One region of the Streptomyces sp. NBC_00459 genome, then DNA from elsewhere that is predicted to be linked to it. Evidence: riboswitches for the same ligand, from Rfam matches in the RefSeq annotation. Region 1 holds a riboswitch; each other region holds the start of a gene.
The links. Region 1 has a riboswitch for cobalamin ahead of OHN74_RS29440 (ribonucleoside-diphosphate reductase subunit alpha). Riboswitches for the same ligand answer to the same signal wherever they lie in the genome.
Positions count from the first base shown of each region.

Region 1 (5,777 bases):
GCCGTACATCGCGCTCCAGCTGGTCGGCATCCAGGCGGTCCTCGACGTGATGGGCGTCGGCGGCGGCGAGAACACGAACTGGTTCGTGAAGGACCTCCCGCTGCTGATCGCGTTCGGCGTGCTGGCGGCCTACACGTACTCCTCGGGTCTGCGGGCCCCCGCCCTGATCGCGTTCGTGAAGGACACGCTGATCTACATCGTCATCGCGGTGGCGATCATCTACATCCCGATCAAGCTGGGCGGGTTCGACGAGGTCTTCGGCGCGGCGAGCGAGAAGTACACCGCCGCCAAGGCGGGCGCCCTGATCCCCGCCGAGGCCGGCCAGTGGACCTACGCCACGCTGGCGCTGGGTTCCGCGCTCGCGCTGTTCATGTACCCGCACTCGATCACGGCGACCCTGTCCTCCAGGAGCCGTGAGGTGATCCGCCGCAACACCACGATCCTGCCGCTCTACTCCCTGATGCTCGGGCTGCTGGCGCTGCTGGGCTTCATGGCGATCGCGGCCGGGGTCAAGGTCACCAACCCCCAGTTGGCGATCCCGCAGCTCTTCGAGGACATGTTCCCGTCCTGGTTCGCGGGTGTGGCCTTCGCGGCGATCGGCATCGGTGCCCTCGTCCCGGCGGCCATCATGTCCATCGCGGCGGCGAACCTCTTCACCCGCAACATCTACAAGGACTTCCTCAAGCCCGACGCGACACCGGCGCAGGAGACCAAGGTCTCCAAGCTGGTCTCGCTGCTGGTGAAGGTGGGCGCGCTGATCTTCGTGCTGACCATGGACAAGACGGTCGCCATCAACTTCCAGCTGCTGGGCGGCATCTGGATCCTGCAGACCTTCCCGGCCCTGGTCGGCGGCCTGTTCACCCGCTGGTTCCACCGCTGGGCCCTGCTGGCCGGCTGGGCGGTCGGCATGCTGTACGGCACGCTGGCGGCGTACGGGGTCGCGTCCCCGACGCAGAAGCACTTCGGCGGCAGCTCGAAGGAGATCCCCGGGATCGGTGAGATCGGTTACATCGGCCTGACGGCGTTCGTCCTGAACGTCGTCGTCACCGTGGTCCTCACCTTCGCGCTGAAGGCGCTGAAGGCCCCGGACGGCGTGGACCAGACGAAGCCGTCGGACTACACGGCTGACGCGGGCGACCCGGGTGTGGCGGTGGAACTGCCGCCTGCCACGGCGGGCTCGGCCCACTGAACGGACGCCCCAACCTTGCGACAGCGGGCCGCCGGAGCAATCCGGCGGCCCGTTGTCGTACCCCTCCAATCCACTCAACTCGCCGATACGACACAACATGTGGGGGTGCTTCCAGTGCCCGACACAAGATGTATGCTCATGCTCGCTGTCGCCGCAGGGGAATCCGGTGCGAATCCGGAACTGTCCCGCAACGGTGTACATGTGCGCGTTCGTGCCTCCCGCACGGCTGTGCGCATGTCCAGTCCGAGGACCTGCCGACGGTGTGCCCGGCCGACCGGTCCGGGCGCCTGACGTCCGGGCCTCGTGGAGTGGGCCGGTGGACGCGCGCGTACCCGTAAGGCGTCCGTGTGCCCCGCTGCCCTCCGCAAGGCCCCGTGCCGAGCGAGGGAGAGCCCCCCTGTGACCATCGCGCCAGCCGAACCGGCTTCAGCGACCCCAGTGGCCCCAGTGGAGACTGACGGTCCCGGTACCGCGCTCCTGCGGATCCTGACCGAGCTGACCGCCGACCTTCCCGACGCCGACCCCGGCCGGGTCGCCGCCGCCGCGCTGCGCGGCCGGTCCGCGCGGGCCGATGTGTCGGAGCTGCGCGAGCTGGCCACCGAGGCCGCGGCCGGCCTCATCTCCGAGGACCCCGCCTACTCCCGGCTGGCCGCCCGCCTGCTGACCGTCACCATCGCCGCGGAGGCGGCCTCGCAGGGCGTCACGTCCTTCTCCGAGTCGGTCGCGGTCGGCCACCGGGAGGGCCTGATCGCCGACCGCACCGCCGAGTTCGTACGGCTGCACACGGACCGGCTGAACGCCCTGATCGACGTCGAGGGCGACGACCGCTTCGGGTACTTCGGGCTGCGCACCCTGCACAGCCGGTACCTCCTGCGTCACCCGATCACGCGCCGGGTCATCGAGACGCCCCAGCACTTCATGCTGCGCGTCGCGAGCGGGCTGGCCGAGGACGACACTGTTCGGGGGCTGGACGAAGTCGCCTCGCTCTACCGGCTGATGAGCCGCCTCGACTACCTCCCCTCCTCCCCCACCCTCTTCAACTCCGGTACCCGGCACCCCCAGATGTCGTCCTGCTACCTCCTCGACTCCCCGCTGGACGAGCTGGACTCCATCTACGACCGCTACCACCAGGTCGCCCGCCTCTCCAAGCACGCCGGTGGCATCGGGCTGTCGTACTCCCGGATCCGCAGCCGCGGTTCGCTGATCCGGGGCACCAACGGGCACTCCAACGGCATCGTGCCGTTCCTGAAGACGCTGGACGCCTCCGTGGCCGCCGTGAACCAGGGCGGTCGGCGCAAGGGCGCGGCCGCGGTCTACCTGGAGACCTGGCACTCCGACATCGAGGAGTTCCTGGAGCTGCGCGACAACACGGGTGAGGACGCCCGCCGTACGCACAACCTGAACCTCGCGCACTGGATCCCGGACGAGTTCATGCGCCGGGTGAACGCGGACGCCCTCTGGTCGCTGTTCTCCCCCTCCGACGTGCCCGAGCTGGTCGACCTGTGGGGCGACGAGTTCGACGCTGCCTACCGCAAGGCGGAGGAGGCCGGGCTCGCCCGCAGGACCATCCCGGCCCGTGATCTGTACGGCCGCATGATGCGTACGCTCGCGCAGACCGGCCAGGGCTGGATGACCTTCAAGGACGCGGCCAACCGCACCGCCAACCAGACGGCCGAGCCCGGCAGTGTCGTCCACTCCTCGAACCTGTGCACCGAGATCCTGGAGGTCACGGACGACGGGGAGACCGCGGTCTGCAACCTGGGCTCCGTGAACCTCGGCGCGTTCGTGGTCGACGGGGACATCGACTGGGAGCGGCTGGACGAGACGGTCCGTACCGCCGTCACCTTCCTCGACCGGGTCGTCGACATCAACTTCTACCCGACCGAGCAGGCGGGCCGCTCCAACTCGCGGTGGCGTCCGGTCGGTCTGGGCGCGATGGGCCTCCAGGACGTCTTCTTCAAGCTGCGCGTCCCCTTCGACTCGCCCGAGGCCAAGGCCCTCTCCACGCGCATCGCCGAGCGGATCATGCTCGCCGCGTACGAGGCCTCCGCCGACCTCGCCGAGCGCAACGGCCCGCTGCCTGCCTGGGAGAAGACCCGTACGGCCCGCGGTGTGCTGCACCCCGACCACTACGACGTGGAGCTGACCTGGCCCGAGCGCTGGTCGGCGCTGCGGGAACGTATCGCCGCGACCGGGATGCGCAACTCCCTGCTCCTGGCGATCGCGCCCACCGCCACCATCGCCTCGATCGCCGGGGTGTACGAGTGCATCGAGCCGCAGGTCTCCAACCTGTTCAAGCGCGAGACGCTGTCCGGCGAGTTCCTCCAGGTCAACTCGTACCTGGTACGGGAGTTGAAGGACCTCGGCGTGTGGGACGCCCGCACCCGTGAGGCGCTGCGCGAGTCGAACGGCTCGGTGCAGGACTTCGCGTGGATCCCGGCCGACGTACGGGCCCTGTACCGCACGGCGTGGGAGATCCCGCAGCGCGGGCTGATCGACATGGCCGCCGCCCGGACGCCGTTCCTCGACCAGGCGCAGTCCCTGAACCTGTTCCTGGAGACGCCGACCATCGGCAAGCTCTCCTCGATGTACGCGTACGCCTGGAAGTCGGGCCTGAAGACGACGTACTACCTGCGCTCGCGCCCGGCGACCCGCATCGCCCGTGCCGCGCAGGCCCAGGCGCAGCCCGAGAAGACCATCCCCGTCCAGCAGGCCGCCGACCCCGACGCCGTCGCCTGCTCCCTGGAAAACCCCGAGTCCTGCGAGGCCTGCCAGTAATGAGCTCCACCCACGCCGAAAAGAACCTTCTCGACCCGGGCTTCGAACTGACCCTCCGCCCCATGCGCTACCCGGACTTCTACGAGCGCTACCGGGACGCCATCAAGAACACCTGGACCGTCGAGGAGGTCGACCTCCACTCGGACGTCTCCGACCTGGCGAAGCTGTCCGAGGGCGAGCAGCACATGATCGGCCGGCTGGTCGCGTTCTTCGCGACGGGCGACTCGATCGTGGCCAACAACCTGGTGCTGACGCTGTACAAGCACATCAACTCCCCCGAGGCGCGGCTCTACCTGAGCCGGCAGCTGTTCGAGGAAGCCGTGCACGTCCAGTTCTATCTGACGCTGCTGGACACGTATCTCCCCGACCCGGAGGACAGGGCCGCTGCGTTCGACGCGGTGGAGAACATCCCGTCCATCCGCGAGAAGGCGGAGTTCTGCTTCAAGTGGATCAACGAGGTCGAGAAGCTGGAAAGCCTGCAGACACAGGCCGACCGCCGCCGGTTCCTGCTCAACCTGATCTGCTTCGCCGCGTGCATCGAGGGCCTGTTCTTCTACGGGGCCTTCGCGTACGTCTACTGGTTCCGCAGCCGGGGTCTGCTGCACGGCCTGGCCACCGGCACGAACTGGGTCTTCCGGGACGAGACCATGCACATGAGCTTCGCGTTCGAGGTGGTCGACACCGTCCGCAAGGAGGAGCCGGAGCTGTTCGACGAGCAGCTTCAGCAGCAGGTGACCGACATGATGCGGGAGGCGGTCGAGGCGGAGCTCCAGTTCGGCCGCGACCTGTGCGGTGAGGGCCTGCCGGGGATGAACACCGAGTCGATGCGCCAGTACCTGGAGTGCGTCGCCGACCAGCGGCTGGCCCGCCTCGGCTTCGCCCCGGTGTACGGCTCCGAGAACCCCTTCTCCTTCATGGAGCTGCAAGGGGTCCAGGAGCTGACCAACTTCTTCGAGCGACGCCCGTCGGCGTACCAGGTGGCCGTGGAGGGCACGGTCGACCTCGACGAGGACTTCTGACGCCACGTCACTGATGGTGCCGGGCTTACCGAAGAGTAAGCCCGGCACCATGAAGCGCGGGGCCTGGTCCATGGACCGTCCATCGGCCGTCCATGGACCTCCTATGGAGCGGCAAAGTTCTTCCGGCGCATCTGTTCCGGTCTCGTGGGCCCCGGCTACTTTCTGGCCAACCTGTCATGCGCACAACGGCATCACGGACCGTTCAAAGTGTCATGCCCCTGACGATAACGCGCACTGCTGCCGCTACGCGCGTCACAGGCCTGCCACCAGCGTCGAGAACCCCACTCCCACGACGGAGGCAGTACCCCCATGCGTGAGACACCCACCGGTAAGCCCGGCCGGAGCCTGCGAAGACTCCTGGTCGCCGCCGTACCCGCCGCCCTCGGCCTCGCCGGACTCGTCGCGGTGCCGGCACACGCGGCGCCCGCGGCGCACACGACCGCGCCCACCTCGCACGTCACCCAGAACTCCAAGGCCCTCACCTCCCCGGACCGGCAGACGTTCCACTCGACCGGCAAGGCCGGCCAGAAGGTGCCGACCACGCATCTCTGCGCCACCGCCAAGCCCGGCCAGGTGTCCTGTTTCGCCCAGCGCCGGACCGACATCAAGCAGCGACTGGCCGCCGCGGTCGCCGCCGCGCCCTCCGGGCTCAGCCCGGCCAATCTGCACAGCGCCTACAACCTCCCCTCAACGGGCGGCTCCGGCCTGACAGTTGCCGTGGTCGACGCGTACAACGACCCCAACGCCGAGTCGGACCTGGCCACTTACCGTTCGACGTACGGTCTGTCCGC
Region 1 is NZ_CP107903.1:6,632,260-6,638,036, reverse strand. It holds gene mctP (monocarboxylate uptake permease MctP) at 1-1,189, shown strand, start outside; cobalamin riboswitch at 1,322-1,462, shown strand; gene OHN74_RS29440 (ribonucleoside-diphosphate reductase subunit alpha) at 1,589-3,967, shown strand; gene OHN74_RS29435 (ribonucleotide-diphosphate reductase subunit beta) at 3,967-4,986, shown strand; gene OHN74_RS29430 (putative Ig domain-containing protein) at 5,296-5,777, shown strand, end outside.

Region 2 (5,777 bases), 6.2 Mb from region 1:
GACGGACTCACCGGGCGGGGCCGCTTCCGCAGCGGCCAGCAACTCGCCCAGTTCCAGATCTTCACCCTTCACGACAACCTCCTGTCTGCTGCCGCAACTTCTTCCCCGAGTCCGCGCAACATCACCTGATCCGCATATTTTGCCTGGTCAAAGGCCATGTCAGATCGGTCAGGACGTGAACTCTGCGGACTCTGACAGCGGTTGGGCAGCACGGAAGGCGATCCTCGCCCCGTCGTCGAACGAACCGAGGAGACTCACCCACCCCGCGGCAACTTGGCCCCGTGCGCCGTGCCGAAGCCGTCGGCGAGTACCTGGAAATCCACGGAGCCGTGGCCGCGGAACTCTTCCGGGAAGCCCTGCGCGGGATGCAGGCGGAGACCGAGGCGCTCGGCATGTGAACGGGACGCCCCGGCTGGTCCCCGCACCTCTCCCGGACAGAACGCACGCCTGAGCGCACAGGTCCACCAGTTCTCGTGCTCATCGCGCCCTTCGCGGCGGCGTGAAGACGTAGAGATCGAGGATGTCCGGGCAGGGAGCGATGCCCGGGCCGCCGGCCCGTACCCAGGCGGCGATGTCCTCGGTGGCGTCGGGGTCGTTGACGAGGCCGAGCCAGACCGGGCGGGCGCCCGCGGCTCGTGCGGCGGCGGAGGGCTGGACGACGACCACGTTTGCCTGGTCGCACACGTCGAGGCAGGCCGAGATGCGTACGGGGGCGTTCTCGGCCAGGCGCGCGGCCTGTCGGGCGTGATCGACCCCGGTCACTTTCGGGCTTCCGCAGCAGCAGTCCCGGCAGATCACGATGCGGCACGGTGCCGGATGGGCAGGGGTGTGCTCTGTGCGGCCTTCCTCAGGTCGCTGCCGAGACGTCACTGGTCGTGCTCCTCTCCCTGGGGGATCCGTTCCGGGTGGCCTGGTCCGGCCGCAGGAATCGGATCACGGGGTGGCCGTGGTCGTGGCTGACTTCGGCTCGGACGCCGTAGACCTGTTCGATGAGTGCGGGGGTGAGAACCTCGGCCGGGATGCCTTCCGCGACGGCGCGTCCGTCACGCAGGACGAGCAGTCGGTCGCAGTACATCGCGGCGAGGTTGAGGTCGTGCAGGGCGACCACGGTGGTGACCGGCAGGCTCGCGACCAGGTCCAGCAGGTCGAGCTGGTGCTGGATGTCGAGGTGGTTGGTGGGTTCGTCGAGAAGGAGTTCGCGGGGTTGCTGGGCGAGGGCACGGGCGATCTGGGTGCGCTGGCGTTCGCCGCCGGACAGGGTGTGCCATGACTGGGAGGCGAGTTCGGTCAGTCCGGTGCGTACCAGGGCTTGCGTGACGGCCTCGGTGTCGGCGGTGGTGGCCGGTGTCCAGGCTCGGCGGTGCGGGATTCGGCCCAGGGCGACGACGTCTCGGACGGTCAGCTCCGTCTGGGTGTGGGCGTGCTGCTCGACGGTGGCGATACGACGGGCCGTCGCACGGCGGCCGACCTCCGGGAGCGGACGTCCGTCCAGGGTGACGACCCCGGCAGTGGGTGCGAGGGTCCCGGCCAGGAGCCTCAACAGTGTTGATTTCCCTGAGCCGTTGGGGCCGAGCAGGCCGACGGTCTCCCCCGGCCTCAGGGTGAGGGTGACGCCGTCGACGACCACCTTGTCGGCGATGCGCCGGACGACGCGGTCCGCGTGCAGGCTGGTCATGCCTTCCTCCGTCCGCGATAGAGCACGGCCACGAACGCCGGCACTCCGATCAGGGATGTCACCACGCCCACCGGGATCTCCTGAGGATCGAGGACGGTACGGGCGACGGTGTCCACCCACACCAGGAAGACCGCTCCGGTCAGCGCCGTGACCGGCAGGAGGCGGGCGTGCCCGGAACCGGTGAGCGCCCGTGTCACATGGGGCAGGACCAGACCGACGAAGCCGATGGCGCCGGCACAGCTGACCAGGGCGGCTGTGAGCAGCGCGGTCACGCACAGCAGGATCAGCCGGGTGCGGGCGACCCGGACTCCGAGCGAGGCGGCGGCCTCCTCGCCGAAGGCGAACGCGTCCAGGGTGCGGGCATGGCCGAGACAGACCAGGAGGGCGACGGCCAGGACGGCCGCGCAGAGCACCACCTGGCTCCAGTCGGCTCCCGTGAGGGAACCCAGCAGCCAGAAGAGCACGCCCCGGGTGGTCTCGGCGTCGGCGGAGGTCAGCACGATGAACGAGGTCAGCGCGGAGAACAGCTGCATGGCCGCGACCCCGGACAGCACGACCCGGTCGACGCTGTCGCCGAGGGTGTGGCTGAGCAGCAGCACCATCGCGAAGGAGAGCAGCGCGCCCAGGAAGGCACCCGCCGACATGGACACGACTCCCCCGCCCACCCCCAGCACGACCACGGCGACCGCTCCCGTGGACGCGCCGGAGGAGACACCGAGCACGAACGGATCGGCCAGCGGGTTGCGCAGCAGCGACTGCATGACGGCCCCGCACACGGCGAGCCCGGCCCCGCACACGGCGGCGAGCAGGGTCCGCGGCATACGCAGGTCCCAAACGATGCCGTCGCGCAGCGGCGCCAACGTGCTCTCACCGAGGCCCAGATGGGCCGCGACGGACGCCCACACATCGCCCGTGGAGATGTCGGCGGGCCCGATCGTCACGGCGACCGCGACCGACGCGAGCAGTGCGACCAGTCCGCCGCCGGTCAACAGCAGGAGACGGGCGTTCACTTGGCGAGCCCGAAGTCGCGCAGCCCGGCGGCGACCTTCTCTATCCCTTCGACCGTGCGGATGGACGGGTTCATCGCCTGCCCGCTGAGCAGGACGTACCGCTTCTTCTTCACTGCGGTCAGATTGCGGGTGGCGGGGTTGGTCTCCAGGAAGCGGATCTTGGCCTTGGCGGTCTCCGCGGTCTGCTGCTTGCGGGTCAGGTCACCGATCACGATGACGTCGGGGTCGCGGTCGGCGACGGTCTCCCAGCTGATCTGGGGCCACTCGTCGTGCGTGTCGGCGAAGACGTTCTTCGCGCCGACCACGCTGGTGACGGCGCCCGGCGCGCCGCAGCAGCCGGCCAGATAGGGCGACTGGGAGTTGGCGAACCAGTACATGAGGGAGACGTCGGAGGCGTGCAGTCCGGCGGTGGCCCGGCGCACCCGTTCCTGCAACTCGGCGACGAGCTTCTCGCCACGTTCCTCGATGCCGAACGCCCGTGCCAGGTCACGTATCTCGCCGTACACGGCGTCGAGCGTGAGCGGTGTGCTGCGCGATCCGTCGCCACCGCTGTCGTTGTCCTTGCCCGCCGAACAGTCGGAGGGCGAGACGTACGTGGGCACGCCCAGCTTCTCGAACCGGGCGCGGGTGGCGACGCCGCCCTTGCCGAGGGTGGACACGAACGACGCGGTGACGAAATCGGGTTCGGCGTCCAGGACCCTCTCGAAGGAGGGCGCGTTGTCCGCGAGCCGCGGCACGGACGCGTTGGCCTTCTCCAGCCCCTTCATGACGGGGTCGGTCCAGGTCGCCGTACCGGCCATGCGGTCGGCGAGACCGAGGGAGAGCAGGATCTCCGTGGTGCCCTGGTTCAGGGAGACGGCCCGCTTCGGGGCAGACGTCAAGGTGATCTTGTCGCCGCAGTTGTCGATGGTCACCGGGTAGCCCGCAGCGGCGGTCTTCCCGGGGTCGTCGGTGCCGCTCTTCGAGCCGACGCAGGCGGTGAGCAGCAGGGCGGACGTGAGCAGAAGTGCGGGGGTACGGAGCACGGGTATGCCTCAGGGGTCGGGGCTCGTACGCGGAGCCTGGCCTACGGACGTCCCTCCGCACGGAGTGCGGAGGTGCCAGCAGGTCTTCGGACTCGGGTTCGTCCGGACGAGGCGCCTTCCCGGTCTCCCAGTGGCGTTCTGTGCCCCGCCCGTCCCCCTCACCGCTGCGCGTCAGTTCCGGATTCGCACCGGATTCCCTGGCCTCGGATGTGGCTCGACTGGCCCGATGAGGCTATCAAGCCTGTCGTACGGTCGGTTCGCGCGATCGGTCCCGGATCACGGGACGCACGAACGTGCCAGTGGGCAACGTCGGGTATCCGTTCCGACGACTTGGGCTTCCGCATCGGGGTGGGGTGAGGCGTCGTCATGGCCTCACCCCACCCCGGATTCCGAGTCTGTCAGCGCCGTCGGCCGGACCAGCCGCTCCCGATTCCCGCAACGTGCAGGGCCAGGAGCATCAGACCGAGAAGCATGACGTTCGTGGAAGTGAAGACATCGTTCGTCGAGATTTCGGCAGCGTTGATCAGGAACGCGATGAAGAACAGGACTGCCGCGGCTATACCAAGCATGGAGCGGATTCCTCTCGAAAGGGTGAGATCCGTGTGCCCCTTTATCTCGCTCTTAGGCCTCCGGCGATGGCGTCCCGTCGTGGGTGAGCAGTCCGACCGACGCGACGGCCACCGGGAGTGGCTGCCGGCCCGAAGGCCCCGAGGGTGCGAAGCGGTCAAGGCTCACACCGTCTGTCATTCGCCGAGCATGAGCGGTCGCAGATATAGCATCATCCGACTTTTCTTGAGGCTTCCCCGGCCAGTACAGGAACAACAAGGCTGACGGCGGTCGGCCCTACGTAGGGTCCCGGGCAATGACGAGGAAGGCGCTGGCCCGAGCCTCGCGGTGACCAGAAGGAGATGCCGGTATCAGCAATGTGGAGATTTGCCTCAAGGAGATCATGGCCTCGATCGAGGGCGCGTTGGGAACTGCTCTGGTCGACTACACCAGCGGTATGGCGCTGGGCACTCTCGGGGGTGGCAAAGACCTCGACCTGACGGTTGCCGCGGCGGGCAACACGGACGTGATCCGAGCCAAGACCCGCACCATGGAACACCTCGGACTCAAGGGCGAGATCGAGGACATCCTGATCACGCTCGGCAGCCAGTACCACATCCTCCGGCCGCTCAAGGGCCGTGGTGGCAACGGATTGTTCCTCTACCTCGTGCTCGACGCGAAGAAGTCCAATCTCGCGATGGCCCGCCACCAGCTCAAGAGCGTCGAGGGCCAACTGGACGTGTAGAAAGCTGCGTTCTCCGTGGCCCCGCACGCCCACCACTTGAAGATTTCTTCAACTGGGCACATCCGGATCAGATCAATCCCATGGGCGTGCGGGGTCGGATGCACGAGGATCGGTCGGCAAGACCGCCTGCGGTGGCACGTACAGGGCCACCGAGCCCGGAGGCAGCCCGTCGAATGCGGCAGGGAGCGAGCGATTCACCATGCAGGTCCCCCTCTACCAGGCCAAGGCCGAGTTCTTCCGGATGCTCGGCCACCCGGTACGCATCCGGGTCCTGGAACTCCTACAGAACGGCCCCGTCCCCGTACGTGACCTGCTCAGCGAGATCGAGATCGAGCCCTCCAACCTCTCCCAGCAACTGGCGGTACTGCGCCGCTCGGGGATCGTGGTGTCCATCCGGGAGGGCTCCACCGTCAGTTACGCCCTGGCAGGCGGCGATGTGGCCGAGCTCCTGCGCGCGGCCCGCCGGATCCTTACCGAACTGATCACCGGCCAGGGCGAGTTGCTCGCCGAACTGCAGCAGGCGGACCCCCAGCGGGCCCTCACCCCGGGCGGATCCGACCGACGCTCCTGACTCCATGGACCCGGTGGCCCACCCCTCGGACACCCAGGGGCCGCTGCGGGTAGGAGACCTGCCCCACCCGCACGCAAAAGCCCGAGGCGCCGGTCGTGGAAGGCCGGCGCCCCGGGGTCGGTGCGGGATGTGTCAGCTCACGGAGCCGATGCGCTCGACGCGCTCGTCGACACCGTTACGGAGTTCACTGAGCGTCGTGCCGGGC
Region 2 is NZ_CP107903.1:425,106-430,882, forward strand. It holds gene OHN74_RS01605 (PP2C family protein-serine/threonine phosphatase) at 1-72, opposite strand, end outside; gene OHN74_RS01610 ((2Fe-2S) ferredoxin domain-containing protein) at 478-870, opposite strand; gene OHN74_RS01615 (ABC transporter ATP-binding protein) at 848-1,675, opposite strand; gene OHN74_RS01620 (FecCD family ABC transporter permease) at 1,672-2,685, opposite strand; gene OHN74_RS01625 (ABC transporter substrate-binding protein) at 2,682-3,710, opposite strand; cobalamin riboswitch at 3,771-3,948, opposite strand; gene OHN74_RS01630 (hypothetical protein) at 4,109-4,279, opposite strand; gene OHN74_RS01635 (hypothetical protein) at 4,627-5,001, shown strand; gene OHN74_RS01640 (ArsR/SmtB family transcription factor) at 5,201-5,572, shown strand; gene OHN74_RS01645 (alpha/beta hydrolase) at 5,705-5,777, opposite strand, start outside.
Region 2: linked by a shared signal. The riboswitch ahead of OHN74_RS01625 (ABC transporter substrate-binding protein) and the one ahead of OHN74_RS29440 (ribonucleoside-diphosphate reductase subunit alpha) in region 1 are both predicted to bind cobalamin.

Region 3 (5,777 bases), 5.9 Mb from region 1:
ACGTACTGTCGCGTGAGCCGCGCGAGGCCGAGCTGCTGTCGGGGCGACTGGACGCCGAACGGCTCGCCGCACTCCTCGCGGGCCTCGTCGACGTCCCGGGCACCGACCACTGGTGGCTGTGCGGACCGCACGGCATGGTCCGCGACGCCCAGCAGCTGCTGGCGGAGCTGGGCGTGCCCGCGCACCGGGTCCACCAGGAACTCTTCTACGCCGACGACCAGCCGGTCCGTCAGGTCCGGCACACGGACGCGGTGGCCGAGGGCCCGGTGAGCCGGGTCACGATCACCCTCGACGGCCGCTCCACCACGACCGCGCTGTCCCGGGACGCGACCGTCCTCGACGGGGCCGCGCGCACCCGGCCGGACCTGCCGTTTGCCTGCAAGGGCGGCGTCTGCGGCACCTGCCGGGCGCTGGTCACCTCGGGCGAGGCGGACATGCGCCGCAACTACGCCCTCGAACCCGCGGAGGTCGCTGCGGGCTATGTCCTGACCTGCCAGTCGTTCCCGGTCTCGGAGACTCTGACGATCGACTACGACAGCTGAATCCAAGGGTTTGGCGGGCCGTGCTCAGGCAACTCGACCGACGTGACCCCTACAACTACGCCAACCACGCAACAGGAACTCTTCCGGTTCCTGGAGGACCGTTTCGTCTGTGCCCAGGCGTGCACCGAGGGCGCGCGGGCGTGCGCACTGCGCGCGAGTCTCGCGGACCCGGACGGACCTCCCCACGAGGCCCTCGCGCGCCGCAAGGGCATTCTGTGCGCGGAGGTGTGCGACGCGACGTGCCGGCTGCTCTCCGAACAGGCGGACCTCGACGAGGCTGCCCTCCGGGTCCAGCTGGAGTGGTGCAGCACGGTCTGCCTGGAAACCGCCCAGGTCTTCGACGACCACCCCGGTGGTGAGGACACGGCGAAGGCCTGCCGGGAGTGCGCACAGGCGTGCACGGACTTCGCATGGACGCTTCGGACACCGGGCTCCGGGCACGACGCCGGGTGAGACGCGGCGTTCCGTGAACCCGCGGGTTCACACCCGCGCCGTTCCCCGGCCGTTGTGCGGTGCGCCCCGCCTACTCCTCGTGAGGCGCGCCGAACTGCCCGCCCAGCCGCACGTTCCAGCGTCCCGCCCGGCCGCTCAACTCCGTTGCCGTCAACGGCGGAACGTCGATCCGCCAGAACGCCGACTCGGGCGCCCCCAGCGCCCGTACCGTCGCCGCGCGTACGACCTCCGGCTCGACGACCGCGACGGACCGGCCCGTGACCTGCGCTGCTGTGTCGTCCAGCCATTGGGCGACCCGATCGCAGAGCGCACCCACCGACTCACCGCCGTGCGGGGACGATTGCGGATCCGTCAGCCACTGGGCCAACGCCTCCGGTTCCTTCTCCGTCACCTCGGCCAGGGTCGCGCCGCGCCAGCGGCCCGCGTCCAGACCCGCCGGGCCCGGCACCGGACCGACGTCGAGGCCGAGCGCCCGAGCCGTCTCACGGCAGCGCGCGGTGGGGGAGACCCAGACCCGGGAGACCGGCGGGAGAGACCCCGCCGCCGCCCGCGCGAGCCGCAGGCCCGAGGCGTCCAGGGGGCAGTCGTCGTCGAAACGGGCCTCCCGCAGGGCCGCACTGATCGCCGGTGAGATCAACATCACTCGGCTCGTCATCCGGTCGCTCCCGCGCTCATTCTGCCCCAATGCTCTTGTCATGTACGGCACTTGAGGCAGCGTACGGCGCACCGGCGCGCCGTACGCCGTCCCGCGCGCCCTTGGCCGCACCCCCGCTTCGCGGTACCTTCTCGTCGATATTGACGACGGTTCGACGGAAGCCGGTGGGAATCCGGCACGGTCGCGCCACTGTAAGCCCCGTACGCACCCGCCCGGTGCGGTCCGGGGGCAAGTCAGACCCGTGACTGTCGTCCTCTGCACCACCGATACGGGACGCGAGTTCCCCCAGGAGGTCCTGTCATGGCACAGTCCGCAGTCCAGCCGACCGCCGCGCCCACCGCCGTACCCGAGAAGCTGCCGATCGGTGCGATCGCCCCCTGGGCGGTCTTCTTCGGTGTGCTGATGCTGGTGCTGCTCTACTTCGTCGGCGCCGAACAGGGTGCCACCTCCCTGGTCTCCGGCGAGGGCGTGCACGAGTGGGTGCACGACGCCCGTCACCTGCTCGGCTTCCCCTGCCACTGACGAAGACAGGGAAACGTACGAGCTCATGAACTCCACCACTGTCAGAAACCTCCTGGTCCGCGGCATGCTCGCGGGCCTGGTCGCGGGCGTGCTCGTCTGGGTCGTCGCGTACCTCCTCGCCGAGCCGCTCGTCGACGACGCGATCGCGTTCGAGGAGATGCACGAGGCCCACAGCGGGCATGCCGAAGAGGCTCTCGTCTCCCGTGCGTTGCAGTCCACCGTGGGTCTGGGGACCGGTGTCCTCGTCTACGGCGTCGCGTTCGGCGGTATCGCCGCCCTCGCGTACTGCTTCGCGCTCGGCCGGATCGGCCGCTTCGGGCCGCGCGCGACGGCGCTGCTCCTCGCGGGGGCCGGACTGCTCGCCGTGTACGTCGTGCCGTTCCTCAAGTACCCGGCCAACCCGCCCGCCGTCGGCGACCCCGACACCCTCAACCAGCGCACCGCGCTGTTCTTCCTGATGGTCGCGCTGAGCGTGCTGCTGGCCGTCGGCGCGGTGATCCTGGGCAAGCGTCTCGCACCGCGCCTGGGCAACTGGAACGCGACGCTTGCCGCGTGCGCCTTCTTCGTCCTGGTCGTGGGACTCGCGTACGCCTTCCTGCCGTCGTTCACCAACGAGGTCCCGCAGGGCTTCTCCGCGAGCCTGCTGTGGAGGTACCGCGTGGCCACGCTCGCCATCCAGGCGACGATGTGGACCGCGTTCGGCCTGGTCTTCGGACTGCTGGCCGAACGGCTGCTCGTACCGAAGGCGGCAGCGGCCGTCGGGGCGAGTGGCGCCGAGCCGCAGGCGGCTCCCGCGGCGCACTGAGCAGTTGACCGCACTGCCCCGAGGGGGTCCCGGACATCCGGGACCCCCTCGGGCATGTGCGGACCTGAGCGTGCACCACCATTCCCAATTTCTGGAACACGTTCTACCGTGTGCGCCGACAGGTCCGGCCTTGGGGAGCCAGCAGGAGGCGCCGTGCATCTCGAATACACGCCCGAGCAGCAGCAGCTGCGCACCGAACTGCGCGCCTACTTCGCCGAGTTGGTGCCGGACCGCGCCTACTCGCGGTTCAGCGACCATGTCGCCCAGAAGCGCTTCTACCGCGAGACCATCCGCCGTCTCGGCGCCGACGGCTGGCTCGGTGTCGGCTGGCCGCAGGAGTACGGGGGGCGCGGGCTGTCCCCGATGGAACAGTTCATCTTCTTCGACGAGGCCGCGCAGGCGGGCGTACCACTGCCGCTGATGGCGCTCAACACCGTCGGCCCGACGATCATGCGCTACGGCAGCGAGGAGCAGAAGGCGTACTTCCTGCCGAAGATCCTCGCCGGTGAGATCGACTTCGCGATCGGCTACAGCGAGCCGGAGGCGGGCACCGACCTGGCCGCCCTGAAGACGCGGGCGGTACGGGACGGCGACGAGTACGTGGTCAACGGCCAGAAGATCTGGACGACGAACGGTGACACGGCGGACTGGGTGTGGCTGGCCGTGCGCACGGACCCGGACGCCCCGCCGCACAAGGGCATCACCATGCTCCTCATGCCGACCACCGACCCCGGCTACTCCTGCACCCTCATCCGCACCCTCGCCTCGCACGACACCACTGCCAGCTACTACGAGAACGTCCGTGTCCCCGTCGCCCACCGCGTCGGAGAGGAGAACCAGGGCTGGCGGCTGATCACCAACCAGCTCAACCACGAGCGCGTCACCCTGGCCGCTCACGGCACGATGGCCATCCGTTCCCTGCACGACGTGCAGCGCTGGGCGATGGAGACCAAGCTCGCGGACGGCCGCCGCGTCGTCGACCTGCCGTGGGTCCGCCGCCGCCTGGCCCAGATCCACACCAGGCTGGACGCGATGAAACTCCTCAACTGGCAGATGGTGAACGCCGTCCAGGAAGGCACCCTCACCCCCCAGGACGCCTCCGCGGTCAAGGTGTACGGCTCCGAGGCCCGCCGCGAGGCCTACGCCTGGCTCCTGGAGATCGTCGCCGCCCCGGGCGCGCTCAAGGAGGGCTCGGCCGGCGACATACTCCACGGCGAACTGGAACGCGGCTACCGCTCGGCGGTGATCTTCACCTTCGGTGGCGGCAACAACGAGATCCAGCGGGAGATCATCTCGTGGATCGGGCTGGGGATGCCGAGGGTGCGGCGCTAGAGCCGAGCCGAGGCCGTTGGGGCGAGGATCTGTGGTTGGCACAGGAAAGGGACGGCCGGCGCCGACGACGGCGGCTCGGTCTGATCGGCGCCGCATCGGTCAGTGTGCGCCCACTGCGCGACGCTCGGGTTCTCCATCCCGGGCACCCCTGTAGCGCGTCCGGCCGGCCCGTCGGCGTGGGCCGGCCGGAGGGCCGGTGGCGACGTCAGGGTGCGAAATGAATCCCGCCCTCATCCGCCGACAGGGGATCAGGGGGTCAGTGCGTCGATGAGGGCCTTGGTGACGTCTTCGGTCGTGGCCGTGCCGCCGACGTCGCGGGTGAGGATGCCTGCGCCTGTCGTCGCCTCGATGGCCCTGTTGAGACGGGCCGCCTGGTCGGGGAGGCCGAAGTGCTCCAGCATCAGTGCGGCGCTGCCGACCGCGCCGATCGGGTTGGCCAACCCCTGGCCGGCGATGTCCGGGGCGGATCCGTGGACCGGCTCGAACATGCTGGGGAAGCGGCGGTCGGGGTTGAGGTTGGCGCTGGCGGCGAGGCCCAGGCTGCCGGCCAGGGCGCTGCCGAGGTCGGAGAGGATGTCGGCGTTGAGGTTGGAGGCGACGACGACGGAGAGGTCCTCGGGCTTCAGGACGAACTTCGCCGACATGGCGTCGACCAGGACGCTCTCCGTCTCCACGTCCGGGTAGTCGAGCGCGACCCGCTTGAAGACGTCGTCCCACAGGACCATGCCGTACTGCTGGGCGTTGCTCTTGGTGACGGAGGAGACCTTCTTGTGGGCCCTGGTGCGGGCCAGGTCGAAGGCGAACCGCATGATCCGCTCGCAGCCCACCTCGGTGAACAGAGCCGACTGGATGGCGACTTCACTGCCCTGGCCGCGGCCGGAGAGGTTGCGGCCGCCGAGGCCGGCGTACTCGCCCTCGCTGTTCTCGCGTACGACGACCCAGTCGAGTTCGGTGTCGTCGGCCTTGCGCAGCGGGCTGACGACGCCCGGCAGGAAGTGCACGGGACGGACGTTGGCCCACTGGTCGAAGTTCTGGCAGATCCTCAGGCGCAGGCCCCAGAGGCTGATGTGGTCGGGGACGTTGGGCCAGCCGACGGCGCCGAAGTAGATGGCGTCGAAGTCCTTGAGCTGGTCGAGGCCGTCCTCGTCCATCATCTTCCCGGTGCGCTCGTAGTACTCGCAGCCCCAGGGGAACTCCTCCCACCGGAAGGCGAAGGCGCCGCCGGAGTCCTCGGCCAGGGCGTCGAGGACGGCACGTCCTGCGGCGACGACCTCCTTGCCCACGCCGTCGGCGGGGATGGCGGCGATACGGAACGTGCGGGGTGCGGTCATGGCTGCCTCCGGCTCACTGTCGTGCGGTCTGTTCCGAGTCAACACACCGGCGTCGGGGCACGTCCAAGACCTGCTTCCGATACGACCCATAGGCGCACCCGATCGGTTGCGCGTCACCCTTCCTGAGCGGTTCGCCG
Region 3 is NZ_CP107903.1:687,788-693,564, reverse strand. It holds gene paaE (1,2-phenylacetyl-CoA epoxidase subunit PaaE) at 1-542, shown strand, start outside; gene OHN74_RS02830 (ferredoxin) at 585-995, shown strand; gene OHN74_RS02825 (histidine phosphatase family protein) at 1,066-1,650, opposite strand; cobalamin riboswitch at 1,782-1,913, shown strand; gene OHN74_RS02820 (CbtB domain-containing protein) at 1,951-2,172, shown strand; gene OHN74_RS02815 (CbtA family protein) at 2,198-2,977, shown strand; gene OHN74_RS02810 (acyl-CoA dehydrogenase family protein) at 3,131-4,309, shown strand; gene OHN74_RS02805 (tartrate dehydrogenase) at 4,558-5,640, opposite strand; gene OHN74_RS02800 (LysR family transcriptional regulator) at 5,754-5,777, opposite strand, start outside.
Region 3: linked by a shared signal. The riboswitch ahead of OHN74_RS02820 (CbtB domain-containing protein) and the one ahead of OHN74_RS29440 (ribonucleoside-diphosphate reductase subunit alpha) in region 1 are both predicted to bind cobalamin.